DNA from 3 places in the Telluria sp. LT1R51-2 genome. Region 3 is predicted to be linked to each of the others. Evidence: predicted binding sites of a transcription regulator. Region 3 holds the regulator's gene; each other region holds the start of a gene.

Region 1 (10,203 bases), on a different contig from region 3:
CGCCTGGTCGCCGCACTGCTGGCCGAACCTGGCGCGCAGGGCCTGATCGAGGCCGCCGACATCGCCGGCCCCGGTTTCATCAACCTGCGCGTGGCCGCCAGCGCCAAGCAATCGGTCGCGCGCAGCGTGCTCGAACAGGGCGCGGCATTCGGCAGCAGCACCAGCGGCGCCGGCCACCACGTGATCATCGAATTCGTCTCGGCCAACCCGACTGGCCCGCTGCACGTCGGTCACGGCCGCCAGGCCGCGCTGGGCGACGCGATGGCGTCGCTGTTCCTGTCGCAAGGCCATGACGTCACGCGCGAGTTCTATTACAACGATGCGGGCGTGCAGATTGCCACGCTGGCCAACTCGGTGCAGGCACGCGCACGCGGCTTCAAGCCGGGCGACGCCGAATGGCCCGAATCGGCCTACAACGGCGACTATATCGCCGACATCGCCGCCGACTTCCTGGCCAGGAAAACCGTCTCGGCCAGCGATGGCGAACCGGCCAGCGCCAGCGGTGATGTCGACGACCTCGAATCGATCCGCCGCTTCGCCGTGACCTACCTGCGCAACGAGCAGGACCAGGATCTGCAGGCCTTCGGCGTCAAGTTCGACAACTACTACCTCGAGTCGTCGCTGTACGCCGACGGCAAGGTCGATACTGCGGTCAAGACGCTGGTCGACTCGGGCAAGACCTATGAAGACGGCGGCGCGCTGTGGCTCAAGACCACCGACTACGGCGACGACAAGGACCGCGTGATGCGCAAGTCCGACGGCACCTATACGTACTTCGTGCCGGACGTGGCGTACCACATCCAGAAATTCCGTCGCGGCTTCGACCAGGCGATCAATATCCAGGGCAGTGACCACCACGGCACGATCGCGCGCGTGCGCGCCGGTCTGCAGGCGGTCGACATCGGCATCCCGCGAGGCTATCCCGACTACGTGCTGCACAAGATGGTCACCGTGATGAAGGACGGCGAAGAGGTCAAGATTTCCAAGCGCGCCGGCTCGTACGTCACCGTGCGCGACCTGATCGACTGGTCGGGCGCGGGCGACGTCACGCGTGGCCGCGACGCCGTGCGCTTCTTCCTCATCTCGCGCAAGGCCGACACCGAGTTCGTGTTCGACGTGAACGTCGCGCTCGAAACGAGCGACGAGAACCCGGTGTACTACGTCCAGTACGCCCATGCGCGCATCTGCTCGGCGCTGGCCAACTGGGGCGGCAATGTCGCTTCGCTCGCCAGCGTCGATTTGTCGCCGCTCACCTCACCGAAGGAATTCGAACTGCTGGCCAAGCTGGCGTCGTACCCTGAAGTGCTCGAGCGCGCCTTGGGCGAACTGGGCCCGCACCAGGTCGCGTTCTACCTGCGCGAACTGGCCGGCGACCTGCACAGCTACTACTTTGCGCACAAGTGGCTGCTGGACGACGACGAGCCGCTCAAGCTGGCCCGCCTCGCGCTGGCCGCCGCCACGCGCCAGGTACTGCGCAACGGCCTCGCGCTGATCGGCGTGTCGGCGCCGGACAAAATGTAATCACTGCATCCACTGCCCAACCAGAAAGCGTCATGACCGCCATTCGATCCTTCTCGCCCCTCCGCCAGCGCGGCAGCACCCTGACGGGCATCATCATCGGCCTGATCATCGGGTTGGGCATCGCAGTGGCGGTCGCACTCGTGATCACCAAGGGCGCCTCGCCCTTTACCGACCGCTCCAACAAGATGGGGCGTCCGGCCGACCTCGAGCCGAGCCAGGCCAACGATCCGAACAAGCCGCTGTACGGCACCCGCACGCCGGTGCGCGAGACGCCCAAGCCGGCGCCAAGTGCACCAGCTGCCGCACCGGCAGCACCGGTTGCACCCGCCGCGCCGGCTGCAGCGCCCGCAGATGCCGATCCACTGGGCGCCGCGATCGCCGGCATGCAGGCGCCGCGCCGCACGCCAACCCCGGCGCCATCGCCGGCACCGGTCAACACGGTCGCCGCAGCGCCGGCGGCTGCCGCCGTCACCGACGGCTATATCTATTACCTGCAGGCGGGCGCCTTCCGTGAAATGTCGGACGCCGAAAACACCCGCGCCAAGCTGGCCCTGCTGGGCTTCGAGGCGGCGATCACCGACCGCAGCACCGACAGCGGCGTGCTGCACCGCGTGCGGGTTGGCCCGTTCACGCAGGTCGAAGGCGTCAACCGCGCGCGCGCCAAGCTGCTCGACAGCGGCATCGACGTCGCCATCGTGCGCAACCAGCGCTGATCCGGCATGTCGCTGCCGGGCCAGCGCGTCTTCATCACCGGCGCCTCGAGCGGCATCGGCGCCGCGCTGGCGCGCGAATATGCCGCGCGCGGGGCGACGCTGGGCCTTCTGGGCCGGCGACGCGACGCGCTCGACCAACTGCGTCAATCTCTCCCTGATTCCTCGCGCCACCAGGTGTATGCGGTCGACGTGCTCGATCGCGCAGCCCTCGCCGCTGCGGCGCAGGACTTCCTCGCCGTGAACGGCGGCGCCGATATCGTCATCGCCTGCGCCGGCATTTCGCAGGGCACGCTGACCGAGCAGGCAGACGACCTCGCCGTGTTCGACGCCGTCTTCGCCACCAATGTGAATGCCACGGTGGCGACGTTCGCACCGTTCATCGCCGCCATGAAAACCCGGTCGACGCCATGCCGCCTGGTCGGCATCGGGAGCGTGGCCGGCATTCGCGGCATGCGCGGCGCCGGTGCCTACTGCGCCAGTAAGGCCGCGCTGCACAGCTATTGCGAAGCGCTGCGCGTGGAACTGCGCCCGTCGAACATTCGCGTGGTGACCATCGCCCCCGGCTACATCGATACCCCCATGACCCGTGCCAACCGCTTCCCCATGCCCTTTTTGATGTCCCCCGAACGCTTTGCCACGGGCGCTGTCGCAGCGATCGCGCGCGGTGACAGCTATCGCGTGCTGCCGTGGCAGATGGGCGTCGTCGCCAAGCTGCTGCGCCTGATGCCCAACGCCCTCTTCGACCGTCTCTTTGCGCGCGCGCCGACCAAGCCGCGCCGGAAGCAACCATGAACGCTGCTGCCATTGCCGCGCTGTCGCGCGCAGGCGTCGCCGTTGAAGTCGTGGCGCAGACCGGGTCGACCAACGCCGACCTGCTCGCGCGCGCCGGCACCCTTGCCGCCCCGCTGTTGCTGATCGCCGAACACCAAAGCGCCGGCCGCGGGCGCGCCGGGCGCAGCTGGCTGTCGTCGCCCGAAGGCTCGCTGACGTTTTCGCTGGCCTGGCGCTTCGATGGCGGACCGCAGGCGCTGCTTGGCCTGCCGCTGGCGGTGGGCGTGGCGCTGGCCGACACGCTTGGCACGCTGGGCCAGCAGGTCCACCTGAAGTGGCCGAACGACGTCCTCAAGGATGGCGACAAACTGGCCGGCATCCTGATCGAAACCCAGTCTGCCCCTGGCGGCGGCACCTGGTGCGTGATTGGCATCGGCCTGAACCTGTTGATGCCGGACGAGATAGAAGCACAACTGGGGCGCAGCGCGGCCGGCATGCCTTGGCTGGCGCGCATGGACCGCGACGCGTTGATGGCGGCGCTCCTCGACGGCCTGGCCGGCTGCCTGCGCGAATTTACCGCGCGCGGATTTGCCGCCTTCAGCGCGCGCTGGAATCTGCGCCATGCATGGCAGGGCGAGACCGTCGTCCTGCTCGACGGCGGCGTCGTGCGGCACGAAGGCCGCGCGGCCGGTGTCGACGATAGCGGGCGCTTGCTGCTCGATACGGATGAAGGCCGCATCACCGTGATGGCCGGCGACGTCTCGCTGCGGGTGAAAGCATGATGCTGCTGATCGATGCCGGCAATACCCGCGTCAAGTGGGCGCTGGCAGAAGACGGCGCGGAGCCGGGCACCTGGTCGGCCACTGGCGCGGTAGCGCATGCCGGGCTGGATGCGGTGTATGAAGACTGGATGGGCGCCACGCGCGTGCTGGTCTCGAACGTGGCGGGGCCCGCGCTGGCCACACGCATCGCAGCCCTGCTGCCGGCGCATGCGCAGATCGAGTGGTTCGCGTCCACGCCGCAGCGCGCAGGCGTCACCAACGGCTACCGCGACCCGGTGCGGCTCGGGTGCGACCGCTTCGCCGCTGCCATCGGCGCGCGCGCGCTGGTGCCCTGCCAGGACCTGATCGTGGCCACCTGCGGCACCGCGACCACGGTCGACGCGGTACGCGCCGACGGCCACTTTATCGGCGGCATGATCCTGCCCGGCCTGGCCCTGATGGCCGCCAGCCTGGCGCGCAACACGGCGCAACTGCCGCAGGTCGACGCCGGCGCGTTGCCGCCGCTATTTGGCGACAACACGCAGGATGCAATCCTGTCCGGCCTGCTCTCGGCGCAGGCGGGCGCGATCGAGCGCGCGGTGGCGGGCCTGGGCGGCGCCTTCTGCATCGTCTCGGGCGGCGCCGCGCCCCATATCGCGCCAGCCCTCAAGATTGCGCACCAGGTGGTCGATAACATCGTACTGGTCGGCCTGCATGCAGCAGCCACCGGCTCGACGGGAGATATGCGGTGCTGAAATTCGTGTTCTGGGCGCTGCTGGGCGCCAACGGGGTCTTGCTGGCGTATGGCCAGGGCCTGCTCGGCCAGCCGGGTGATGCGGCGCGAGAGCCGGCGCGCCTGAAGAACCAGCTCGCGCCCGAACGCATGCAGCAGCTCACGCCAACGCAGGCCAGGCAGGCAGCACAGAGCGCTGTAGCGGCGCCGCAAGCCGAGGTGGCTGCGCCCCTGCCCGAACCTGCGCCTGAGCCTGCTCCCGCGCCGGTGCCCCGGAACCTGGTCGCCTGTGTGCAGGCGGGCCCGTTCAGCACGGCCGATGCGCGCCGCTTCGAGGCCCGTGTCGCACGGCTTGGCCTGGCGCCGCGCCAGTCGCGCATCGACATGCCGTACCAGGAAGTGACGAGCCGCCTCGTCTACCTGCCACCGAACGGGGGCCGGGAAGGCGCCCAGCGCCGCGTCGCCGAGCTCAGGGAACGGGGCGTGACCAACTTCTTTATCATGCAGAACGACACGTCGCCACTACGCTATGCGATTTCGCTGGGGGTGTTCAAATCGGACGGCGCGGCGCAAAAGCTCGTGGCCGACCTGCAGCGCCAGGGCGTACGCGGTGTGCGCATTCTGCCGCGCGGACCGCAAGTGACGCGCGCCGGCTATCAGTATCGCCAGATCGACGCTGCCGAGCGCGATCGTCTGACTGGTATTGCCGATAACTACAACGGTGTTGAAGTCACCCGCTGCAGCTGATCCTGTTTCAAGATCAACAACGGCGCACCTGCGGGTGCGCTTTTTTTCGTCCCCACGTGTTGCGCGGACGCTGAAATTTGTCGAATTTCTTTACACTAAATTCTTTTAAGAAAATAAGATTGTTTATAATCAATAGGTTGCTGTGCTGGCATAAGTATTGCTATATAAAAATTATCGTTTATTAAATTCAAAACTAGGGGTTTGCCATGAAAAAACTGATCACCACCGCTCTGTTGACCGCACTCTGCACCATCTCCGCTTCAGCCCTGGCCACGCCAATCGCGATGACGGGCGCATTTGCCTCGAGCGACATGGCTAACAACAATTACAGCGCCGTGTTCAGTGGCAAATCGTTCCTGCCGGTCGACTACACGGTCAACAGCCTGTCGTATTCGTTTTCGTTCCGCGACGATGCATCGGATACTTTCACGACGTCGGCGCCAGTCTTGACCAAGAGCACCATGACGGACTGGATGCCGCACACGTCGGTAAGTTATGCACGGTACCAGACCAATTATGAGACGGTACAGCGCACGGGCCAGCAGGAAAGCGCTGCCCTGTCGATCGGCGGCGTTGTCCTCGGCACCGGCAGCACAGCGTGGACCGAATCTAGCACGACCAGCTCAAGCCCGCTGATGGCCACGTACGAAGGCCAGCTTTGCTACTACGCCTGCTACCATTTCTACACGAAGAGCTCGACCGAGACCACGACCATCACCCGCGACAGCACCGGCGCCTTCACCATCAGCGGCATCATCTCGAACCAGTCGATCATCGACGAACTGCTGCGCAGCGACCAGCTGACGCTGAACCTGCAGGTAGCGGGCGACCTGATCCTGACCAATTCGCAGCTGCTGCTGGATTACACGAAAGTCGTGGCATCTGCCGAAGTGCCGGAACCATCGAGCATCCTGCTGGCGCTCGCCGGTCTGGCCGGTCTGGGCGCCGTGCGTCGCCGCAGCAAGCGCGTGGCGGCATAACGCGGTTTCAGAAAGACTGGCGAGGCGTCAGCGCCGCACGACGATCGGCTTCAACCCCAACGAAGCCGGCAGCGCGTCCATCGCCTCGATCGCCTCGGCACGGGTCGGATACGGCCCGCCGTACAGGCGGTTGAATGAACCCACCTTCACCACTTCGAGCGTGCCCACGTCCACACCGGCGCGCACGATCTGGTCGCTGATCGCTTCGGCGGTACCAGTGCGGCCATACGCGCCAAGCTGGATGTAGTAGTCACCCGTCGTGGCGCGCGGCGCCGGTGCCTCTGGTACTGCTGGCGCCGCGGGTGTCGCCGGCTCCACCAGGCGCACGACGGCGCCGCTGTCGGACTGCACCCGGTTTTCGAGCATCAGCGCGGCGATCTCGGGCGGCGCCGATTGCGCCTGCGATGTCGCTTCACGCCGCGCGGCGGCAAGCTGCGCCGGATTGACGATCGGATCGCCCGGGAACAGCCGCTCGATCTGGACCTCGTGGCTGCCGTTGCCGAGCAAGCCCAGTTTGAGTGCGGCCGTGTACGACACGTCGATGATGCGTGTGGAATGGAACGGCCCGCGATCGTTGATCCGCACGACCACCGACTGGCCGCTTTCCAGGCTCGTCACGCGCACATACGACGGGATCGGCAATGTCGGGTGCGCACCCGTCATCTTGTACATGTCGTACAGCTCACCGGAGGCCGTGCGCTGGCCATGGAATTTCTTGCCATACCAGGTACTGATGCCGCGCTGGGTCAACGGTTCATCGTTACCCAGCGGCGTGTAGGTCTTGCCCAGCACCGTGTAGGGACGGCTGGTGAACTTGTTGAACGGTTCTGCCATGACGACCGCGTCGGGCGTCTCGAGCAGGCCGTCGGGTGGATTCTCGCCCGGCCCGTCGTCTTTGTAATAGCCGCCCCGCCCCGAATTGGCGGCCGGAAGCTTGGGCGCGGGGGCATGCTTGGCGGTGGGCTTGTGCGGCCACGGGAATGGCGACAAGCGCTTGTGTTCACCGGTACTGCTGCACGCCGTGACAAGAAAGGCAACCGCTACGACCGCCGGGATGTTTTTGCGAACGCCCATTGGCAGTCCTCCTGCTAGTTAAGTCTTCACCAGTTTACGGTGTCTTTGAATACTCATCAATATGCCGGCGCCAAGGCCGAGTGTGATAAAGGCAGTGCCGCCATAGCTCATGAAGGGCAGCGGCACCCCGACCACGGGCAGAATGCCCGCCACCATGCCCATGTTCACAAAGGCATAGGTAAAGAAAATCATCGAGATCGACCCGGCCAGCAGACGCCCGAAGGTATTGGCCGCATTGGCCGCGATCATCAGGCCGCGCCCGATCAGCAGCAGGTACACGAACAGCAGGAACAGGTTGCCGACCAGGCCGAATTCTTCCGAATACACCGAGAACACGAAGTCGGTGGTCCGCTCGGGCACGAATTCCAGGTAACCCTGGGTGCCCTTCATATAGCCCTTGCCGCTCACGCCACCCGAGCCGATCGCGATGATCGACTGGATGATGTGGAAGCCCTTGCCCAGCGGGTCCGAGGTAGGATCGATCAGCGTCATCACCCGCTCGCGCTGGTAGTCGTGCATCATCGACCAGCCCACCGGCAGGCTGGCCAGCCCCAGTACCGACACCGCGACGATGGCCTTCCACGACAGGCCGGCCAGGAAGATCACGTACAGCCCCGATGACGCCACCAGCAGCGACGTGCCCAGGTCGGGCTGCTTCATGATGAACGCCACCGGGATCATCAGGAGCGCCCCGGCGGCCAGGTAATTTTTCCAGCCCGCGACCTGGGCCCGGGTCTGGAAATACCAGGCCAGCATCAGGGGCACGCCGATCTTCATGATCTCGGACGGCTGGATGTCGATCACGCCGATGTGCAGCCAGCGCCGCGCGCCCTTCTTGATCAGGCCAAACATGGCCACCGCGACCAGCAGCGCGACCCCGACCGTATAGATCGGCACGGCCAGGCGCATCAGCGTCTGCGGGGCGATATTCGCGGCAATCCACATCACGGCGAACGAGAGCAGGAAGTTACGGATCTGGTGCTCGACCCGGTCCGGGAAGTCAGCGCCGGCCGACGACATGGTGATCATGCTGATGGTGACCAGGACCGCGAGAATCAGCGTGAGCGGCAGGTCGAATACCGTGAAATAGGGGCGCAGGCGCCGCCGCAGCGAACGCCGTTCTGGAATATGGGCCATGATTTACTCGGTTCGGGTGACGGCGGGAACGCTGGCCGTCTGGAGCGGTGCGGTCACGGGTGCTGACACTGGGGCCGGCGCTGGCGCGGCCTTCTTGACGGTGACGGGACGCTCGGCCTTTTTTGGTTCGGCCGGCGGCGCCGGGCGCTTGCCCAGGATGGCGTAATCGAGCACCTTGCGCGCGATCGGTGCGGCGATAGCCCCGCCAAAGCCGGCATTTTCAACGACCATCGCCAGCGCGATGCGCGGCTGCTCGGCCGGCGCAAATACGGTAAACAGCGCATTGTCGCGGTGGCGTTCATCGATTGCGTTGGCATTGTATTTCTTGCCGCGCAGGCCGATCACCTGGGCGGTACCGGTCTTGCCGCCGGCCGTGTACAGGGCGCCGGCAAAGGCTTTCTGGCCGGTGCCTTCGCGGATCACGCCCGCCATCGCGTCCTTGATGAAGGCGATGTGCTCGGGCTTCATGGCCAGGCGCCGGGTTTCCTTCGGCACGGTCAGTGTGCGCTCGCGGGTGGCGCCGTCCTCGATCATCTTGACCAGGTGCGGCTTCATCACCACGCCGTTGTTGGCCAGGATCGCGGTGGCGTGCGCCAGCTGCAGCATCGTGTAGTTGTTGAAGCCTTGGCCGATCGCGACCGAAATGGTGTCACCGCCGACCCACTTCTGGGCCGCCGGGTTGCGCTTGAAGCGTTCGGCCTTCCACTCTTTCGAGGGCAGCACGCCGGTCTTTTCGTAATCGAGGTCGATCCCGGTCGGCTGGCCAAAGCCGAATTCGCGCATGAACTTCGAAATGTTATCAATCCCCATCTCGTTGGACAGCTGATAGTAATAGGTGTCGCACGAGTGGGCGATCGAGTGGTACATATTGACGATGCCGTGGCCGCCCGGCTTGTCGTCATTGAAGCGGTGCCCGCCCAGCATGAAGAAGCCGGGATCGCGGATCGCATCCTGCGGCCGGCGGAACCCCATCTCGAGCGCTGCCAGCGACATGAACGGCTTGAAGGTCGAACCGGGCGGATAGGTGCCCGACAGCGGCCGGTTCATCAGCGGCTTGTCAAGCGAGGTATTGAGTTCGTTCCAGCTCTGCGAGTCGATACCGTCGACGAACAGGTTCGGATCGAAGCCGGGGCGCGACACATACGCCAGCACGTCGCCGGTGGCCGGCTCGATCGCCACCAGGGCGCCGCGCTGGTCACCGAACGCTTCTTCGGCGATCTTCTGCAGTTCGATGTCGATCGACAGGATCAGGTTGCTGCCCGGCGTGGGCGCGGTGCGGCGCAGCGTGCGAATCGCGCGGCCGCCGGCGGAGCGCTCGACCTGCTCGTAGCCGGTCTGGCCGTGCAGCTGACGCTCGTAGCGCTTCTCGACGCCTTCCTTGCCCATGTGGTCGGTGCCATTGTAGTTGGCGGCGTCGTCGCCCTCTTCCAGCGCGTCGGCTTCCCTCTGATTGATCCGGCCGATATAGCCGATCACGTGCGAGGCCACCTCGCCCATCGGATACTGGCGAAACAGGCGCGCCTGCACTTCGACGCCGGGAAAGCGGAAGCGCTGCGCGGTGAAGCGCGCCACTTCGTCATCGGTCAGGCGCGTGCGCAGCGGGACGCTGGCAAAGCTGCGCGACTCTTCCAGCAAGCGCTTGAAGCGGCGCCGGTCGCGCGGCTCGATCTGCACCAGCTTGGCCAGTTCGTCGATCACCGATTCCATATTCGCCTGCAGCTTCGATGGCGTCAGTTCGAGCGTGTAGGCCGAATAGTTACGCGCCA
Region 2 (10,203 bases), on a different contig from region 3:
GCGCGCCAGCGACACCAGCGCCAGTTCGAGCAGCAGGCCGACCACGCCGATGATGGCAATCGCGATGATGATGTGCGCCACGTTCAGGTTGTTCCATTCGTCCCATACCCAGAAGCCGATGCCCACGCCGCCGGTCAGCATTTCGGCCGCGACGATGACGAGCCAGGCAGTGCCGATCGCCAGGCGCACGCCGGTCAGGATGTACGGCAGCGCCGATGGCAGCAGGATCTTGGTGAGGATCTTCCACTCCGACAAATTCAGCACGCGCGCCACGTTCATGTAGTCCTGCGGCACGCGCTGCACACCGACGGCCGTATTGATGATCATCGGCCAGATCGAGCAGATGAAGATCGACCAGATCGCCGCCGGATCGGCCGACTTGAAGACCAGGAGGCCAATCGGCAGCCAGGCCAGCGGCGAGACCGGCTTGAGCAGGCTGATGATCGGGCCGAACATGCGGCTGACGAACTGCACGCGCCCGATCACGAAGCCCAGCGGAATCCCGATCAGCGCCGCCAGGCCGAAGCCGATCGCCACGCGCTGCAGCGACGCCAGCACGTTCCAGCCGATGCCCTGGTCGTTGGGGCTGTTGCGGTAAAACGGATCGGCAAACAGTTCGAGCGCCGCCTGCCACGTGACCAGGGGAGACGGAAACGCCTCGTTCTGCGCGGCGATCACTTGCCAGACCAGCAGCACCAGCGCGATGCCGGTCAGCGGCGGCGCCACGCGCCGCACCAGCGCGGCAAACGGCTGCGCGCGGCGCGCAGCGACAGCGGCAGCCGGCTTGCGCGGTGTGGCGGTGCGCGCCGGGCCGCTGACGGCCACCGGCGCTGGCGCCGGCTCGTTGGGAACGGATTTCAACAGGGCATTCATGACGGCTCCTCGCAGTACGGGTGAATGATCAAGCCTTGACCTTGAACGACGCGGCATATGCCTGTGGGTTCTTGCCATCCCACACGGTGCCGTCCATCAGCTTTGATGTGCGCAGCAAGCCCGCCGGGACCGGCGTCTTCGTCATCGTCGCCGCGTCCTTGTACAACTGAACCTGGTTGACGGCGGTGGCCACGGCCAGGTAATCCGGATCGGTCTTGAGCAAGCCCCAGCGGCGGTGCTGCGTCATGAACCACATGCCATCGGACAGGTACGGGAAGTTGACCAGGCCATCGTTGTAGAACTTCATGTGGTTCGCGTCGTCCCAGGTCTTGCCCATGCCGTTCTGGTACCGGCCCATGATGCGCTGGTCGATCGCGTCCTTGCTGGTGTTGACATACGACTTGGCGGCGATCACTTCGGCCATCTTGTTCTTGTTGGCCAGCGACGCGTCGATCCACTTGCCCGCCTCGAGGATGGCGGCCATCATCGCGCGGCACGTGTTCGGATTGGCTTTGGCAAACGCCAGCGTCGAGCCCAGCACTTTCTCCGGGTGGTCGCGCCAGATGTCCTGGGTCGTCGTGGCCGTGATGCCGATGCCGTCCATGATGGCGCGGTGGCCCCACGGCTCACCGACGCAGAAGCCGTCCATGTTCCCGATGCGCATATTGGCCACCATCTGCGGCGGCGGCACCGTGATGACTTTGGCATCCTTCATCGGATTGATGCCGTTGGCCGCCAGCCAGTAATACAGCCACATCGCGTGGGTGCCGGTCGGGAAGGTTTGCGCGAACGTGTAGTCGCGCTTTTCGGTGCGCATCAGTTTGGCGAGCGAAGCGCCGTCGACCGCGCCCTTGGTGGCCAGTTGCTTCGACAGCGTGATGGCCTGGCCGTTGTTGTTCAAGCCCATCAGTACGGCCATGTCCTTCTTCTGGCCGCCAATGCCCATCTGCACGCCGTACAGCAGGCCGTACAGCACGTGGGCGGCATCTAGGTCGCCGTTGGCAAGCTTGTCGCGCACGCCGGCCCATGAAGCCTCTTTGCTCAGCACGAACTTGACGCCGTATTTCTTGTCAAAGCCCAGCACCGACGCCATCACGACCGATGCGCAATCGGTCAGCGGGATGAAGCCGATCTTGATCTCGGTCTTTTCGGGCTTGTCCGATCCCGCTGCCCATGCCCCGCCCCCGGCCAGCCCCAGGAGGCCACCGGCCGCGGCCAGCGATGCGCCATGAATGATGTGCCGGCGTGTCCCATCGACGTTCGTGCCGGTAGACGAATTGCCCTGCGCTTGACGCTGTTGATTTTCCATCGCAAATCCCAAAAAGTGATCAGGCAAAAAAAAACGGCTACCGCACATGAACGTGTTCATGCGTTGGTAGACGTCGTTGTCCGGGGAGGCGGGCCAGCGTTGGCATGCACCTCGTGCGCTCCGTTGCGCATTAACCATTACGCAAGCTTCGTGCCAGTGGCCGCCTCAGAGCGAGCTTGGAAATGGCCACCGCTGCGGTGCACCGCAGCATGGCGCGCGCAGTGCACTACGATTGCGCAGCGCCTCTTTTTGGACGGGGTTGCAAGGCGCGCAGGCCGGCTGTCGGTACGCGCGCACGGTTGCCAAGCCAGCCTTCCACAACCCAATGCGTGCATGCTAGGATTGTTTATTGCCTCAAACACAAGCAGAAGCACAGTACTGACCGTGCACCGCCGGGGCCTGCAACTGGAGCCATCTATGCACACCGAACAAGTCCAGCGTCACCGCACGCCGATCCATACGGCGACCGCCGTTGACCGCAGCAATCCGAAGAAGCCGCGCCGTCACATCGCGCAAGACATCGTCTCGAACAGCCGCCGCCTGCGCCAGCGCATCGGCGTGGTTGCCGTCGTCTGCATCGGCCTGGCCACGCTGCTGGTGGCGTTCGAGTAAGCCGGCGCATTACGCACCGCCTTGCCCGCGCCGCGATGACCGGGCTATACTGCCCCGTCACCCGTTCAACCAGGATTGCATGTCGCTGTTGCACACCTTACGCGTCACCCACACCAGCACGGCGCTGCGCCGGTTGCTCATGTGTGCGTGCGCGCTGATCCTGGCACTGCAACTCATGGGCAGCTCGTACCACGAACATGACCTGGCCGAGCAGCTGTCCGATTGTGTCAGCTGCCAGATTGCCGCCCATGCCACGGCGGATCTGCCGGCCGTGTCGCCACAACTGCTGGCCGTTTTCCTGGCGGTCGCCTATCTTCTCGCGCGCCTGCCGCGCCCCGCGCCGTTCTACCGGCGCCAGTACCTGATCCCTTCCCCCCAGGCGCCACCACGCCACCAGTCCGTCCACTGATTCGCCCTTGCGCCGACGCGGTCATCAACGTGACCTGACGGCGTAGCGGCGCGAGTCATCTCCAGCCCGTTTGCCGGCGCCGCTTCTGTGCGTGCGTCTGCATCGAGCATGCACGCTGCGTGCGTGCGTGCGCCGGCATACCTTATCTACTTGAAAGAACATGATGACCATGACCACTCCTGCCATGGAAGCGACCGGCGTGACCGTCGCCTACGGCGCCACGACCGTGCTGCGCGACCTGAACCTGCGTGTCGCGCGCGGCGAAATCTATGCCCTGCTGGGCGGTAATGGCGCCGGCAAATCGACGACGCTCAATGCGTTCCTCGGCTTTCTCGCACCGCAGACCGGCAGCGTGCGCGTGTGCGGCATCGACGTCGCCGCCGACCCGCTGGCCGCGCGCGGCCAGCTTGCCTACGTGCCGGAAAACGTCGCCCTCTACGAACACCTCAGCGCCCGCGAGAACATCGATTACTTCCTGCGCCTGGCCGGGAGTGACCCCATCGCCGCGACCATCGACGATGCCTTGCGCGCGGTGCGGCTCCATCCGGCCGCATGGACGCGTCGCCTGGGCGGTTACTCGAAAGGCATGCGCCAGAAGGTCGCGATCGCGCTGGCCGTGGCGCGCCAGGTGCCGCTGCTGCTGCTTGACGAGCCGACCACGGGCCTGGATCCCCAGGCCACCAGCGAATTCAACACGCTGCTGCAGGACCTGCGCGCGCGGGGCAGCGCCATCTTCATGGTCACGCACGATCTGCTGGGCGCGGCCGAAGTGGCCGACCGCATCGGCTTTCTGGAGCGCGGCCACATCAGCCACGAAGTCGCTGCCAGCGGCGCCGAACACTATGACGTGCGCGACCTGTACCGGCGTTACGCCGGTGCCACCAACGCTGCCGCCAGACCGGAGGCCGCATGAGCGTTTCCCGAGCCCTGCCTGCGGTTGCCGTGGGCGAGTGGCGCGCCATGCTGCGCAACCAGGTGGCCGTCGCTGCCGGCATCCTGATGCTGGCACTTACGCTCGTGGCCATCGTCGTCAGCCATGAGCGCGTCACCGCTGTCAATGCCGAACGGGCGCGCTTCCAGAGCACGGTCGACGCCCAATGGGCCAACCAGCCGGACCGCCACCCGCACCGCGTCGTCCACTACGGGCACTATGTGTTCCGCCCGCTGAGTCCCCTCGCCTTCTTCGATTTCGGCGTCGATCCGTTCACCGGCAGCACGCTGTTCCTGGAAGGTCACCGCCAGAACAGCGCCAACTTCAGCGACGCCGCCCAGTCGTCGGTGCTGCTGCGCTTTGGCCAGCTGACGCCGGCATTCGTGCTGCAGGTGCTCACGCCGCTGCTGATCGTGTTCCTTGCCTTCGGCAGCGTCGCGCGCGAGCGTGAACGTGGCCAGTTGCGGCTGCAGATCGTGCAGGGTGTGCGGGGCGCGACCCTGTTGCTCGGCAAGCTCGCGGCCCACGCGGGCGTGGCGCTGCTGCTGGGGGCGCCCGCCTTCATCGCGCTGGTGGCGATCGCCGTCATGCACCCGGCCGTCGCCGCCGAGGCGATCGCATTGCTGGGCGGGTATGCGCTGTACCTCTTGGTGTGGGTCGTGGCGGCCGTGCTGGTGTCGGCATCGCTGCCCCGTGCGCGCGACGCGCTGCTGGCGCTGGTGGCCGGCTGGATCGTCACGGCGATTCTGCTGCCGCGCGTGATGCCCGATGTGGCGGCCGGTGACGTGGGCCGCCCGAGCCGTATCGAAACCGAGGTCGCCATCCACGAGCGGCTGGCCGCAATTGGCGACAGTCACAATCCGGACGACCCGTACTTCAAGGCGTTCCGGGCGCGTACACTGGCGCACTATGGCGTGGCGCGCGTGGAAGACCTGCCGGTCAACTACAGCGGCCTGTTGATGGCCGAGGGGGAGCGCATGACGAGCGCCCTGTTCGATGAATTCATGCGCGCCGATCATGCGCGCCAGACTGAAGAAAGCGCGATCGTCCATTCGGCCAGCGTGGCCAGTCCGCTGATCGCGCTGCGCCGCATGTCGACGGCGCTGTCCGGCACCAACCTCGACAGCCATGCGCGCTTCCTGCTCGAAGGTGAACGCTACCGCTATGCGTTCGTCCAGCGCCTCAATGGCCTGCACGTCAACGTCGTCACGCCCACCGGCGCCGGCGACGAGCGCATCGACAAGCACCATTGGGAAGACACGCCGCGCTTTGGCTACGCTCCCGCGCCGTTCGGCGAAGTCGCCGCGCGCCACGCCTGGCCCGCATTCGCCCTGCTGGGTGGCTGGCTGCTGGCGTTATGCGCCATCGGCGGCTGGGTTGCCAAACGTCTGGAAAGGAATCCGGCATGAAAACACTGTTATTGGAACTGCGCCAGATCGCACATTCGCGCCTGGCTGTCGGTGCCGTCGTGCTGCTGATGCTGCTGTCTGCCCTGTCCGTCTGGACCGGCCTGCATACCGTGAGCCAGCAGCGCGCCACGCTCGAACGCATCGCTGCAAGCCATGCTCACGACCGCGCAGCCATCCTGGCCACGCAGCTGCAGGTTGGCAGTAACACCGGGAGCGCCGAAGCCGGCGCGGTCGGCTACTACCTGCCCCACCTGACCGTCAATCCGCCGTCGCCGCTGGCATTCGCCGCCATCGGCGGGCGCGACCTGCAGCCGGCGGCGCTGCGCGTGCGCATCCTTGGTCTGCAGTCGCAACTGTACGAATCCGAGTCGATCAATCCCGAACTGGCGATGCCGGGGCGCTTCGATTTCGCATTCGTGCTGGTGTACCTGACGCCACTGTTCGTCATTGCGCTGATGCACGATCTGGTCTCGAGCGAGCGCGAAGCCGGCCGCCTGCGCCTGCTGGCATCACTGCCGAAAGGCGCAGCCAACACCTGGCGCCGCCGCGTCGGCTTGCGCTACGGTTTGCTGTGGCTGGCCGCGCTGCTGCCGCTGGCGGTAGGCACGTTTGTCGCCGGGGCTGGCGTGACCGGCTTCGCCCGGATTGCGCTGGTGGCGACGCTGTACCTGGCGTTCTGGTTCGGCCTCGCGGCCTGGGTGGCGGCGCGTGCGCGCACGTCGGCGGGCAGCGCCGCGATCCTGCTGGCGAGCCTGGTGGGACTGACGATGATCCTGCCGACGCTGGCCGACGCGGGCATCGCGCGCCTGTCGCCGGTGTCGAAGGGGGTCGAGCTGGCGCTGGCGCAGCGCCAGGCCGTGCACTCGGCGTGGGACGTACCCAAGCCCGAGACGTTCGAGAAATTCTTCCGTACGCATCCCGAATGGAAGGACACGGCGCCGGTCACCGGGCGCTTCCACTGGAAGTGGTATTACGCGATGCACCAGGCGGGCGACGATGCGGTAGCGCCCAGCGTGGCGCAGTACCGCGCCAGCATGATGGCGCGCGAAGACTGGACGGCGCGCGCGGGGCTGCTGCTGGCGTCGGTGAACGTGCAGGTGCTGCTGCACCGGCTGGCCGATACCGACCTGGCCTCGCAACTGGCGTACCACGACCGGATCGGGGCGTATCACACGCGGCTGCGGCAGTTCTTCTATCCGTATCTGTTCGACGAGCGGCCGTTCACACCAGGCGATGCGGCGAAGCTGCCCGTGTACGACGGCCGTGCGATGAAGGGAACGCTGGCGCTGGGGCAGCTATTGGCGCTGGCCGTGCTGGCCCTGCTGCTGCTGGCGGCGGGGCTACGGACCTTGCGCACAGTGAGGTAGGACTGGCGACGGCGCCGCCAATCCCGGACTGCGTTAGAACTCTTCCCAACCGTCGCCGGTGCTGGCGTTGGCGGCTTCTGCCTTCGCCGGCTTCAGCGGCTTCACTGGCTTCGCGGCTGGTGCGGCCTCGGTGCGGGCTTTTGTCACAACCGGTTTTACAGGCGCTTTCGCTACCGGCTTCAGCGCAGGTTTGGCCACCACAGGCGGCGTCGCTTCGGCAACCTCGTTGGCCACCAGCTTCGGCGCACTGGTCACCACGCGCGGCTTGGCCGCGACTGCGCGCACACCCGGCGACGTCGCGAGCTTGAACGCCCCCACGGTCTGCGCCAGCTTGGCCGCTTCTTCCTGCAGCGACGTCGCTGCCGCTGACGCCTGTTCGACCAGCGCCGCATTCTGCGTCGTCACCTGATCCATCTGTGCGACCGCGCCGTTGATCTGCTCGATGCCGGCTGTCTGCTCCTGGCTGGCCGCAGTGATCTCGGCCATGATGTCGGTCACGCGGTTCACGCTCTGCACGATTTCGGCCATCGTCGTACCGGCGCGGTCCACCAGTTCCGAGCCGTGGTGCACTTTCTCGACCGAATCGTCGATCAGGACCTTGATTTCCTTGGCCGCTGCCGCGCTGCGCTGCGCCAGGCTGCGCACCTCGCCCGCCACCACGGCAAAGCCGCGCCCCTGCTCACCGGCGCGCGCTGCCTCGACGGCCGCGTTCAGGGCCAGGATATTGGTCTGGAACGCAATGCCGTCGATCACGGCGATGATGTCGACGATACGCGTGGCCGATGTATTGATCGCGCCCATCGTCTGCACCACCTGCGCCACCACGGCGCCGCCCTTGCCCGCCACTTCCGACGCCGACGTGGCCAGCGCATTGGCCTGGCGCGCATTGTCGGCGTTCTGCTTGACGGTCGACGTCAGTTCTTCCATCGACGAAGCGGTTTCTTCCAGCGAGCCGGCCTGCTGCTCGGTGCGCGACGACAGATCCAGGTTGCCGGCCGCAATTTCGCTGGAAGCGGTGGCGATATTGTCAGTGCCGGTGCGGACCTGGCCGACGATGCGCACCAGTGAATCGTTCATGTCCTTGAGCGCCTGCAGCAGGCGGCCGGTTTCGTCGGTCGACGTGACCTCGATGGTCTGGGTCAGGTCGCCCTGGGCCACGGCGCCGGCGATCTTCACGGCCTGCTCGATCGGACGCACGATCGCGCGCACCAGCAGGTAGCCAACCAGCGCGGCCATGATGAGGCCAAAGGCCAGGCCGGCCAGGCATACCGCGCGCACCAGCTCAAAAGTAGCCTGCGAGGCCTGGTATTCGGCCAGTGCCGCGGTCTGCTGCTCGTTGATCAGCCGGATGCCCAGCGCATTGAGCGATGCATACAACTGCGTCATCGGCCCGTTCAGCAGCTGGATCGCCTGCGCATTGTCATTGGCGCGGATTGCTGCCACTGCCGGCAACAGGCCGCCGTCGACGAACACCTTGCGCGACGCCGTGATCTGCGCGACGAGCGTGCGCTCCTTCTCGCTCATCGGGATCTGCGTGTACTGGCCCCAGAGCTTGCTGATCGTTGCAATATTCGCGTCGACCGAGTCCATCGCGGCGCTGCGCTGACCGGCATCTTCCAGGTTGACCGCCTTGGCCACGGCCAGCTGGTTTGCCGTGATCAGCTGCGTGACCTCCCCGGCCTGGCTCAAGCCGACCAGACGGCGGTCGTACATCTGCTTGAGCTCGGCGTTGGCCGTACCGAGGTTATAGATGCCGATGACGGCGCCGGCAATAAGTTCGACCGCGAGGAACGCGATGACGAAAATGAGGCGCGACTTGATGCTGAGATGTTTAAACATGTTCGCTGGGCTGACGTGTGAAGGGATAGGGATGTTCTATTGGATTATAGAAACTTTACCTTGCCCGTGGGAACTATTGAACGGGAGATTGACGGGTTCCCTATACAACCAGGGCTGGGCGTCGCTGGTCCGCAACAACCCGATGGCCAGCGGTCCAGGCTGCGCCTTGGCAAAAATGACAAGCGCACTGTGAACCGGCAACTTTGTCGATAAAATGACATGATTGTCCACGCCGTCCCATCGAAGCCCCCATGACACTTCCCGTCCTGCTCAATCTGGCCATTGCCCTGGCCGTCTGCGTCTTCCTGTACCGGTTGCAGGCCAACCATGTTTCGTTCACCAAGCGCGTGTTCGCCGGCCTTGGCCTTGGCGTCGTGCTCGGCGCCGCGCTGCAGGTGATGTACGGCGTGGGTGAACCCGAGATCAAGGCCACCAATGAATGGCTGAACGTGATCGGTAGCGGCTACGTCCAGCTGCTGCAGATGATCATCATTCCACTGATCATGGTCTCGATCATCCAGGCGATCCTGAAGCTGCGCGACGCCTCCTCGCTTGGCAAGATCAGCACGCTCACGATCGGCATCCTGCTCATCACGACCATCGTCGCGGCCTCCATCGGCATCCTGATGGCCAAGCTGTTCGGCCTGACGGCGGTCGGCCTGACCTCCACCGCCGCCGAAGTCGCACGCGGTGAGTACATGCAGGGCAACTTGGCCGCGGCCAAGGAACTGTCGCTGCCGTCACTGCTGCTGTCCTTCATCCCGGCCAACCCGTTCCTCGACATGACGGGCGCGCGCAAGACCTCGACCATCGCGGTGGTGGTGTTCTCGATCTTCATCGGCGTCTCGGCCACCGGCATCGCCGGCAAGAAGCCGGAAGTCTTCACGTCGTTCAGCAGCTTCGTGCATGTGGCGCACGTGATCGTGATGCGCATGGTCACGCTGGTACTGCGCCTGACCCCGTACGGCGTGTTCGCGCTGATGGCCAAGGTGGTCTCGAGCTCGAGCTGGCAAGACATTCTTGGCCTGCTCAACTTCGTGGTCGCCTCGTATGCCGCACTGGCGCTGATGTTCTGCGTTCACCTGGCGATGGTCGCAGCCAGTGGCCTGAAGCCATGGCGCTACGTCAAGAAGATCTTCCCGGTGCTGGTCTTCGCGTTCACCTCGCGCACCAGCGCGGGTTCGATCCCGATGAGCGTGGCCACGCAGACCGCGCGCCTGGGCACGCCGGAAGGCACGGCCAACTTCGCCGCCTCGTTCGGCGCCACCATCGGCCAGAACGGCTGCGCCGGTATCTACCCGGCCATGCTGGCGGTGATGATCGCGCCGACGGTGGGCGTCGACCCGTTCACCGCCGCGTTCCTGCTGCCGCTGCTGGCGATCATCGCGTTCGGCTCGATCGGCGTGGCCGGCGTGGGCGGTGGCGCCACGTTCGCGGCGCTGATCGTGCTGTCG
Region 3 (10,203 bases):
GCCCTCCTGCGCCTTGTCCACCGCCGCGCGCTGCTTCGTGGCAGGGTTGTCCCACGCTTTCATCAGCGCATTGCCAAACGCCTTCTGGTCTTCAGACGCGCTGTCGGCGGTATGGTCGTCCATCGCGTACAGGCGCTCAAGGCCGAGCCGGACAGCCAGACGCGCACCGATCATGATGCTTTCGTCGCGCCTGGTTTCCAGCTTCACGAGTACGCCGACCAGTGCGGCGTCCAGACCATCACCGGCACGGCGCTGGGCCTCGGGCAGGCGCAGCCACTGGACCAGCGCCGATGCCTCCTCGCCGCCTGCGAGGAACAACCCCGCCAGGCGCCGGCGCTGCGCGGGTGTGGGCGCAGCGGGCCATGCAGCCAGCAAGGCCTCGGCGGCCTCGGTCGCCGCTGCGACATCCAGCCCTGTGGCCAGCCGCGCCGGTGCAGTATCCCGGCAATAGGAATCGATCGAGTCCTTGTAGCGGACCGGGTAGCGTCGCATGACGTCGCACTGCGGCCCGGATACCGCCTCGATCGCGATCGCCTGCGGCTTCCATGCGGCCAGGCGCTCGTTCAATAGCGTCAGGCTGGCGGCCTGGAAGGTTTTGGGCAATTGCGACAGATGGGGCGACCCCAATACCAGCACCTCGTTGGCAGCACCGGAGGCCGGCCCCTTGAATGCGCTCGCATTGAAGTCAGGCTGCCAGGCCTGGGCGGCGGCGCTGCCGCACAAGGTCATCGACAGCAGCAAGGCGGTCATGCGCATCGGGGCTCCTCATCGGTTCATGAAGCCACGATGTTTGCACCGCCTGCGCGAAAAGTCACGCGCAAACGGATATGCATGAAGAAGCTTATGCGAGATGGCGCAGCGGATGCGCATGCGCCGGCCACACCGGCGCGAAGAAGCGCGCGACCATCGCCTCGGTTACGAGGTCGAGCGATGGCGGATTCCATTGCGGCGCATTGTCCTTGTCGATCACGAGCGCGCGCACGCCTTCGAGCACCTCGCCGTGCTCGAAGTTGCGGCGCACGAGCGAGCGCTCCAGGCGCAGGCAGTCGGCGACATCGAGCGACGCGCCGCGCAGCAGCAGCTCGCGCGTCACGCACATCATCAGCGGCGAACGCTGACGCATCGCATTCAATGCCTTCTGCGCGAATGGCGCGTCGTCCCCCGCGAGCGACGCCATGATTGCTGCCACCGAGTCCGCACCGAAGTGCGCATCGATGCGCGCGCGATTGGCCTGCAATTCACTTTCGCCGGCGTGCGCCGTGGCGAACGCGCGGATTGCCGCCGGCAGATGCGCGCCCGGCGTCGCTTCGATCAGCGCCTGCAAGGCCGCCAGGTCGCTGACTGCCACGAACACGTCGGCCAGGCCCACGTACAGTGCGTCGGCCGCGCCGATCGTCAGGCCGGTCAAGCCCAAAAACATCCCCAACTGCCCCGGCGCGTGCGACAAAAAATGGCTGCCGCCGACATCGGGGAACAAACCGATATTCACCTCGGGCATCGCCATCTTGGTGCGCTCGGTGACGATGCGCAGGCCGCAATCGGGCCCGCCCTGCGCGATGCCCATGCCGCCGCCCATGACCACGCCATCCATCAGCGCGATGTACGGTTTCGGATAAAAGTGGATCAGGTGGTTCAGCGCGTATTCTTCGGTGAAGAAATCTTCGAGCAGTGCGCTGCCGCCTTGTGGCGAGGCGTTGCCGACCTCGTGAAAGAAGCGGATATCGCCGCCCGCGCACAGTGCTTTTTCGCTGCTGCTGGTGATCACGACCGCATCGACGGCGGCGTCACGCTGCCAGTCGAGCAGAATCGCGGTCAGTGCGCGCACCATGTCCAGCGACAGCGAATTGAGCGCCTTGGGACGGTCGAGGGTGATGATGCCGGTGCGGTTGGCGATGCGGGTCAGGACGTGTTCGGACATGGCGTGATCCATCGAAAGGAAACACGTATTTTACCGGCAGCGGGATGCAAAAAGGGCGTCCCGAAAAGACGCCCCTGGCGGTGGTGACCTGCGCTCGATCAGGCGGCAGCGACGTCTGCTTCGTCGACGTCCAGGCGTTTGATCGCTGTGCGGTTATGGTCTTTCAGCATCTGCTTGTGCTTCAGAATTTGTCGATCCAGTTTATCCATCAACATGTCGATCGCGGCATACAGGTCTTGCGCGACGCTCGCCACGTGCAGGGTCTTGCCCGACACCTGGACATTGATTTCAGCTTTTTGCCTTTTTTCTTTTTCGGTGAGGTTATCGACGGCCAGGAAGACGTGGGTATCTATGACTTGATCGAAATGGCGAATAATGCGTTCCAGCTTATTCTGAACGTATTCACGGATGGCAGGGGTTACTTCGAGATGGTGACCACTGATGGTGAGGTTCATACACACTCCTTTGAAGATGTCACGTCGCTTGCACCACACAGGAGCTGAAGGCACAGACTGTATGAGCGGCGTTGTTACAAGGCTTTGCGGAGACTGACGGGGGGGATCTTGAGCGCTTCACGGTATTTTGCGACCGTCCTGCGCGCAATGACCATGCCTTGTTCCCCGAGCATTTCCGCGATCTTGCTGTCGGATAATGGATTCTTAGGGTCTTCTGCTCCTGTCAATTGTGCGATGAGCGCACGGATTGCCGTTGAGGATGCTTCGCCTCCCGCCTCGGTGGCAACGTGGCTACCGAAGAAATACTTCAACTCGAACATGCCGTGCGGGGTCAGCATGTATTTCTGGGTTGTGACACGAGAGATCGTGCTCTCGTGCAGACCTAGTGTATCAGCTATCTCGCGCAAAACAAGGGGCCGCATGGCAACCGCGCCATGGCTGAAAAAGTTGCGCTGGCGCTCGACAATCGCTTCGGCCACACGCAGGATCGTGTCGAAACGCTGGCGCATGTTCTTGATGAGCCACTTCGCCTCCTGCATCTGCGCACCCATCTGGCTCTCGCTGCGGCCCTGCTTGAGCATCGTGGCGTACAGGCTGTTCACGCGCAGGCGCGGCATGACGTCCTGGTTCAGCGTGACCGCCCAGCCGTTCTTGGCGCGCCGCACGATCACGTCCGGCACCACGTAATCCGACACGTTCGATGCGAACGCCGCGCCCGGATGCGGATTGCACTGGCGGACCACGGCCTGCACTTCGCGCAGGTCTTCGTCATCGCAATCGAGCGCTTTTTTCAGCTTGCTGTATTCGCGCTGTGCGAACCAGGTCAGGTAGCCTTCGACGATCTTCAGTGCCATGCGGCGCGTCACCATCGGCACGCCCGGCATGCGCCGGATCTGCAGCGCCAGACATTCGGCCGCGCTGCGCGCGCCCACGCCCACCGGGTCCATGCTCTGCACCATCGCCAGCGCGCAGCGCAGTTCGTCCAGGTCGACGTCGAGTTCTTCGGGCAGGCGCGCGTGGATGTCGTCGAGCGGTTCTTCCAGGTAGCCGTTGTCGTCAAGCGCGTCGATCACCAGTTCGGCCAGTGCGCGGTCACGGGTTGACAGCAGCGTTTCGCGCACCTGTTCCATCAGGTGTTCGCGCAGCGTGATGGCGCATGCCTCCAGCTGCGGGCGGCCGTCTTCGTCGTCGCTGCTGCTACTCCCGGACGACGCGCCGCTGCTTTCGCTCCACTCGTTGTCGGGCCGGTCGCCATCGACCGCGCCGCCTTCAGCACCCTCGCCCTCGGCCGGTGCACTGCCCTCGCCTTCGGCCTGCTGGCCCGGCGCCGGCGGCGCCTCGCCCGGTGCCGGCGCATTGTTGATGGCGCCATCGGCCAGCAAGCGCACCGAATGATCGAGCGGGTCGTCGAGCCTTTCGAGCAGCGGGTTATCGCCCAGTATCTGCTCGATCTCCTGGTGCAGTTCGAGCGTCGACAGCTGCAGCAACCGGATCGATTGCTGCAGCTGTGGCGTGAGCGCCAGGTGCTGCGAAGTGCGGAGCTGAAGGGACTGTTTCATCAATTGAGTATGGCTTACATGCGGAAATGTTCACCAAGGTACACGCGGCGCACCGACTCGTCGGCGATGATATCGTCGGGTCGGCCGGATGCGAGCACCGCGCCCTGATTGATGATGTAGGCGCGGTCGCAGATACCGAGCGTCTCGCGCACATTGTGGTCGGTGATCAGGACGCCGATCTTGCGCTCCTTGAGGAAGCGCACGATGCGCTGGATCTCGATCACGGCGATCGGGTCGACACCGGCAAAGGGTTCATCGAGCAGCACGAAGCGAGGATTGGTGGCCAGTGCGCGTGCGATCTCCACGCGGCGTCGCTCGCCGCCCGACAGCGACAGCGCCGGGTTCTCGCGCAGCTTTTCGATCTGCAGATCGGCCAGCAGGTTGTCGAGCCGCTCGCCGATCTGCGCCTTGGTCAGCGACTTGCCGTCGACCTTCTGCAGTTCGAGCACGGCGCGGATGTTTTCTTCCACCGTCAGCTTGCGAAACACCGACGCTTCCTGCGGCAGGTACGACAGGCCGAGCACCGCGCGGCGATGGATCGGCATCCTGGTGATGTCGGTGCCGTTGATGCTGATCGAGCCGGCATCCGACGGCACCAGGCCCACGATCATGTAGAACGAGGTGGTCTTGCCGGCGCCGTTCGGGCCCAGCAAACCCACCACCTCGCCGCATTCGACATCCAGCGACACGTCACGCACGACCAGGCGCTTGCCATAGCTTTTCTGCAGGCCCTTGACGACCAGCGTGCTGCGATCGTTCAAGGCCGTCATTGCGTGCCTCCGGCCGGCGTGCGCTTGGGCGCCAGGATCAGCGTACCGCGCCCGCCGCCAACCTTGCTCTCGCCACTGACGTCATTGCGCACGGCGACGACTTCCTTGCGGTTGTCGTACGAAATGAACGGGCCGGTCATCTGGTTGGTCATCCGGTCGTTTTCGAGTTCCTTGACGATGGCGTTCGAGTACAAGCGCACCAGCTCCGTACGCTCATCGTATTCGATGCGTTCGGCCTGGCCCTCGACCCACAGGTTCGGGCCGCCGTCGCGCTTCTGGCGGAACGTGGCAGGCTTGCCGTTGGCCGCGGTGAGCGTCACGCTCATGTAGCCTTCGGGCGTATCCCTGACCACCGCGCGTTCGGCCTTGACCAGCAGCGTGCCGCGGGTCAGGATCACGTTGCCGGTAAAGGTGCGCACGCCTGCGACGCCATCGAGGTCGCCGTTATCGTATTCGAGAGCCGCCTGCTTGAGCGAGTCGGCCTTTTCGGCCATCGCGCTCAAGGAAAGGAGTGACAAGAAAGCGGCAGCAAAAAGTTTTTTCATGATGGTGCTGGTCCTGGGTTAACACGCGCGCATGGCTGGTGGCCTTCAGCGCTGGCGTGGCGGATAGACGATACGGCCGCGGCCGGACAATTTCATCTGCATGGTCGCATTGTTGGCCACCAGGCCGACGGCCTTGAGGCTGGACGCGCCAAGCTCCATGTCGATCGGCTGGTCGGTCTTGACGATTTCTTCGTCGGGCAATACGGTCATGGCCGACGTGCGCACGCGCAGCGCTTCGCTGGCGGGCGTCTTCGGGCGCTGCAGATCGACGTCGCCGAACAGTTCGACGCGGTGCTCTTCGTGGAAGATGCGCGCGCTCTTGGCCACCACCGTCATCGGTGGACGGCCCGGTTCGACGCCGCGCATGAGGGGCTGGTCGACATTCGACACGTCGCCTTGCGGGATGTGGGCCAGGCGCTTGCCCGACACCACGTAGCTCGGCTGGCCGTTGGGCGTCATCCGCACGAACGAGAAGTTCTCGACGATGTAATCCGGCTCGTCGGGCGGGCCGCCCAGTTGCGCATCGATGTTAGTCCCCTGCATCAGCTGCAGCAGCCAGAAGCTGCCGAAGGCGAAGAACACGCCGATCACGATCATCGCCAGCAAGTTCCAGCGATGCGAGGTGCGTTTGTTGGAGGCGAGTGTGGCCATGGCGCTCAGGCGAAATACGGCGCGAGCGCCTGGTCGTAGGTGCCCTGCGCGCGCATGACGAGGTCGCAGATCTCGCGCACCGCGCCACGCCCGCCACCGTTCTTGGTCACGTAATGCGCGCGGTGCTGCACGTCCGGATGACCTGAGGGCACGGCGACGGCAAAACCGACGCGCGCGAACAGCGGCAGGTCGATCACGTCGTCGCCGATGTAGCCGCATTGGTCGGCGGTAAAGCCGGTGGCCTCGAGCAGATTGGCAAAGCCGATGCGCTTGTCGTGGTTGCCCTGGTAGACATGCGAGATGCCCAGGTCGGCGGCGCGCCGGACGACGATCGGCGACAGGCGCGCACTGATGATCGCGGTCTGCACGCCGGATTTATTCAGCATCTGGATGCCCAGGCCGTCGAGCACATTGAAGGTCTTGGTCACTTCGCCATCGGGGCCGTAGGTCAGGCTGCCGTCGGTAAGCACGCCGTCGACGTCGAAGATCATGACCTTGATGCGCGCGGCGCGCTCGATGTGGGCCAATACGGGAATAGTCATCAAATCACCTTTGCGCGGGTCAGGTCGTGGATGTGCAGCGCGCCGACCAGCTGGCCCGCCTCATCGATCACGAGCATCTGGTTGATGCGGAATTCTTCCATCACGGCGACCGCGTCGACGGCCAGCTGCTCGGGACGTACGCTGCGCGGATTGGCGTGCATGACGTCGCGAATCAGCACGTTCGAAAAATCGTGCATGCGCTCGATCACGCGGCGCAAGTCGCCGTCGGTGAACACACCCAGCGGCCGGCCATCGGAATCGACCACGGCGGTCATGCCCATGCCCTTCTGGCTGATCTCGAGCAGTGCCTTGACCAGCGGGACATCCAGGCCCACCGACGGGATGGCATCGCCGGTGCGCATGACGTCGCGCACATGCGTGAGCAGGCGCCGGCCCAGCGCGCCGCCCGGATGCGACAGCGCGAAATCCTGCTCGCGGAAACCCCGCACGTCGAGCAGCGCCACGGCCAGCGCATCGCCCATGGCCAGCGTGACGGTGGTGCTGGTGGTTGGCGCCAGGTTGAGCGTGCAGGCTTCTTTCGCCACCGCGATATTCAGGTGGACGTCGGCCAGCTTGGCCAGCCGCGAAGCCGGCTTGCCGGTCATGGCGATCACGCGCGCGCCCAGGCGCTTCACGGCCGGCAGGATGTCGAGCAGTTCGGACGATTCGCCCGAATTGGAAATGGCGATCAGAATGTCATTCGCGGTCACCATGCCAAGGTCGCCGTGCGCGGCTTCGCCCGGGTGCATGAAGAACGCCGGCGTACCGGTGGACGACAGCGTGGCGGCGATCTTGCGGCCGATGTGCCCCGACTTGCCCATGCCCGAGACAACCACGCGGCCGGTGCCGGCGTAGATCAGCTGCGCGGCGTCGACGAAGCTGCTGTCGTCGCCCAGGCGCGCGTGCAGCGCCACGATGGCGTCGGCCTCGATCGCAAGCGTCTGGCGACCCAGTTCCAGCACGCGCTGCGCCAGGGTTTCGTCAAAACTTTTCAGCATTATTTGGTCATCAGTTACACTCATTCCAGAAGTATAAACGAATTGCGAAAGCAAAAAACTTGCCAGTCGTAACATTCGATGACAAGTACGCCTCGCCACCCCAACCGTCACCCGCTTCACCCCATGCATTCTGGTCTCGAACTCACCCTGTTGCTGCTTGGCTGCGCCGTCCTCGGCGTGGTCGCCTTTCGTACCCTGCAGCTGCCGCCGATGCTCGGCTACCTGGCCGTCGGCGTCCTGATCGGCCCCCACGCCCTGGCCCTGGCCGAAGACAGCCCCACCACCCACGCGCTGGGCGAATTCGGCATCGTCTTTTTGATGTTCTCGATCGGGCTCGAATTCTCGCTCGGCCAGCTGCGCTCGATGCGGCGCATCGTGTTCGGGCTGGGGCTCGGCCAGGTCGTGACGACCGTCGCTGCGGCCATGGGCATCGGCCTGCTGGCGGCGTACCTGATGCCGCACCTGACGCTGGCCTGGCAGGCCGCATTCGCGCTGGGCGGCGCGCTGGCCATGTCGTCCACGGCGATCGTCGTCAAGCTGCTTACCGAGCGCCTCGAACTCGAGAGCGAACACGGGCGGCGCATCATCGGCATCCTGTTGTTCCAGGATCTGGCGGTGGTGCCGCTGTTGATCATGATCCCGGCGCTGGCGCGCGATCCGGAAGACATGGCCATCACGCTGGGACTGGCCGCGCTCAAGGCCGGGCTGGTGCTGGCGCTGCTGCTGTTCTTTGGCCAGAAGCTGATGGGTCGCTGGTTCACGATCGTGGCCAAGCGCCGCTCGCAAGAGCTGTTCATGCTTAACCTGCTGCTCGTGACACTGGGGTCCGCCTGGATCACCGAGCAGGCCGGCCTGTCGCTGGCGCTGGGCGCTTTCGTCGCCGGCATGCTGATTTCCGAAACGCCCTACAAGCACCAGGTGGAAGAAGACATCAAGCCGTTTCGCGACGTGCTGCTTGGCCTGTTCTTCATCACGATCGGCATGCTGCTCGACCTGCGCCTGGTGAGCCAGTACTGGTGGCAGGTCACGCTGCTGCTGGGGCTCGTGGTGCTGCTCAAGGCCGGCCTGATCGTGCTGATGGCGCGCGCATTCGGCGCGCCACTGGGCACCGCGCTGCGCACCGGTCTCGCGCTGGCGCAGGCGGGCGAATTCAGCTTCGTGCTGCTCAGCCATGCATCCGGCTCGAAGCTGATCGATCCGTTCGTGATGCAGCTGGTGCTGGCCTCGATGGTGCTGTCAATGCTGCTCGCGCCCTTCATCATCGGCTACATGGACCGGATCGTGATGAAGGTCGCGGCCAATGAATGGATGATGCAGTCGCTGCAACTGACGCAGCTGGCCACGCGCACCATGACCACCCAGAAGCACGTGATCATCGCCGGTTTCGGGCGCAGTGGCCAAAGCCTGGCCACGCTGCTCAAAGAAGAGACCTTGCCGTGGTATGCCCTTGACCTGGATCCGGAGCGGGTGCAGAAGGCGCAGGCGGCCGGCGCGTCGGTGTCGTACGGCGATGCGGCGCGCCGCGAAAGCCTGATCGCGGCCGGCGTACACCGCGCAAGCGCGCTGGTGATCACGTTCGCCGACACGCGCCAGGCACTCAAGGTGCTGCACCTGGTGCACGAACTGGCGCCCGCCCTGCCCGTGATCGTGCGCAGCCACGACGATGGCGACATGGACGTGCTCAAGGCAGCCGGCGCGACCGAGGTGGTGCCGGAAGCCCTGGAGAGCAGCCTGATGCTCGCCTCGCACGCGCTGGTGACGCTCGGCGTGCCGCTGCGCCGCGTGGTGCACCGGGTGCAGGACGCGCGCAAGGGCCGCTACGCCACGCTGCGCGGCTACTTCCACGGCACGGACGACAGCGGTGCGGATCTCGAACATGGCCAGGTGAAGCTGCATTCGGTGCGCCTGCACGCGCAGGCCGGCGCGATCGGCGTGTCGCTGGGCGCGTTACGGCTGCAGGATGTGGCGGTGGAGGTCACGGCCTTGCGGCGTGGCGGCAAGGATCTGGCGCCCGGTCCGGACGTGCTGCTGGCATCGGGCGACGTCGTGGTGCTGCGCGGGGACAGCGAGGCGGTCAGCCGCGCCGAAGAGCGGCTGCTGTAACCATCACGCGAACCTGACGACCTGATTGCGGCCCGCAGCCTTGGCCTGGTACAGCGCCGCGTCGGCCGACGCGATCAGCTCCTGCGCGACGCCTTCGATGGCGTGATCGCGCTCGAAATCGGTCAGCGCCGCCACGCCGATCGACACCGTCACGCTCACCTGCTCGCCCGTGCTCAGGTCCACCGGCAAGCCGGCCACGCTCGTGCGGATGCGGTTGGCGACGATGCTGGCGTTTTCCAGGTCGGCGTCGATCAGCACCACGACGAATTCCTCGCCGCCGAAGCGGCACAGCGTATCGGACATCCGCAATTCGGCCTTGATGCGGGCGCACACCTCGCGCAGCACGTCGTCGCCGCCCTGGTGGCCGACCGTGTCGTTGACGCGCTTGAAGTGGTCGATGTCGATGTACATGCAGGACAGGCGGTAGCCCTGGCGCCGCGCACGCGCGATTTCTTCGGCCAGGCGCCGGTCCATGTAGCGCCGGTTGTAGGCGCCGGTGAGCGAATCGGTCAGGCCGATGTACTTGAGCATCTCGTTACTGATCACGTTCTCGAGGCAGATCGCGATGATCGAGCCCATGTGCTCGACGAAGTCGGTGCCCAGTGCCGGCGTGAACCGGCCCGGGTCCGCGCTGCCCAGATTCAGGCTGCCGATCAGGCGCT

What was found. Region 3 encodes sigma-54, which starts transcription at its own class of promoters, with help from an activator protein. Its sites were predicted from a motif close to TGGCANGNAANCTGCTTT; they were not measured.
Region 1: the regulator sigma-54 is predicted to act here: its motif matches at 5,393-5,410, upstream of AC56LH_RS00175 (PEP-CTERM sorting domain-containing protein).
Region 2: the regulator sigma-54 is predicted to act here: its motif matches at 2,321-2,338, upstream of AC56LH_RS04340 (CmpA/NrtA family ABC transporter substrate-binding protein).

The regions. Positions count from the first base shown of each region.
Region 1 covers NZ_JCASIM010000001.1:33,403-43,605, reverse strand. Annotated here, with positions in the region: gene argS (arginine--tRNA ligase) at 1-1,521, shown strand, start outside; gene AC56LH_RS00200 (SPOR domain-containing protein) at 1,554-2,234, shown strand; gene AC56LH_RS00195 (SDR family oxidoreductase) at 2,241-3,026, shown strand; gene AC56LH_RS00190 (biotin--[acetyl-CoA-carboxylase] ligase) at 3,023-3,787, shown strand; gene AC56LH_RS00185 (type III pantothenate kinase) at 3,784-4,521, shown strand; gene AC56LH_RS00180 (SPOR domain-containing protein) at 4,515-5,246, shown strand; gene AC56LH_RS00175 (PEP-CTERM sorting domain-containing protein) at 5,453-6,226, shown strand; gene AC56LH_RS00170 (septal ring lytic transglycosylase RlpA family protein) at 6,254-7,300, opposite strand; gene rodA (rod shape-determining protein RodA) at 7,319-8,437, opposite strand; gene mrdA (penicillin-binding protein 2) at 8,441-10,203, opposite strand, start outside.
Region 2 covers NZ_JCASIM010000001.1:979,296-989,498, reverse strand. Annotated here, with positions in the region: gene ntrB (nitrate ABC transporter permease) at 1-873, opposite strand, end outside; gene AC56LH_RS04340 (CmpA/NrtA family ABC transporter substrate-binding protein) at 902-2,182, opposite strand; gene AC56LH_RS04335 (hypothetical protein) at 2,600-2,794, shown strand; gene AC56LH_RS04330 (hypothetical protein) at 2,874-3,203, shown strand; gene AC56LH_RS04325 (ABC transporter ATP-binding protein) at 3,373-4,116, shown strand; gene AC56LH_RS04320 (DUF3526 domain-containing protein) at 4,113-5,543, shown strand; gene AC56LH_RS04315 (DUF3526 domain-containing protein) at 5,540-6,910, shown strand; gene AC56LH_RS04310 (methyl-accepting chemotaxis protein) at 6,944-8,749, opposite strand; gene AC56LH_RS04305 (L-cystine transporter) at 9,001-10,203, shown strand, end outside.
Region 3 covers NZ_JCASIM010000002.1:225,829-236,031, forward strand. Annotated here, with positions in the region: gene AC56LH_RS19200 (DUF5694 domain-containing protein) at 1-756, opposite strand, end outside; gene AC56LH_RS19205 (enoyl-CoA hydratase/isomerase family protein) at 842-1,918, opposite strand; gene hpf (ribosome hibernation-promoting factor, HPF/YfiA family) at 2,017-2,373, opposite strand; gene AC56LH_RS19215 (RNA polymerase factor sigma-54) at 2,448-3,932, opposite strand; gene lptB (LPS export ABC transporter ATP-binding protein) at 3,947-4,702, opposite strand; gene lptA (lipopolysaccharide transport periplasmic protein LptA) at 4,699-5,247, opposite strand; gene lptC (LPS export ABC transporter periplasmic protein LptC) at 5,293-5,898, opposite strand; gene AC56LH_RS19235 (KdsC family phosphatase) at 5,904-6,440, opposite strand; gene AC56LH_RS19240 (KpsF/GutQ family sugar-phosphate isomerase) at 6,440-7,462, opposite strand; gene AC56LH_RS19245 (monovalent cation:proton antiporter family protein) at 7,562-9,541, shown strand; gene AC56LH_RS19250 (GGDEF domain-containing protein) at 9,545-10,203, opposite strand, start outside.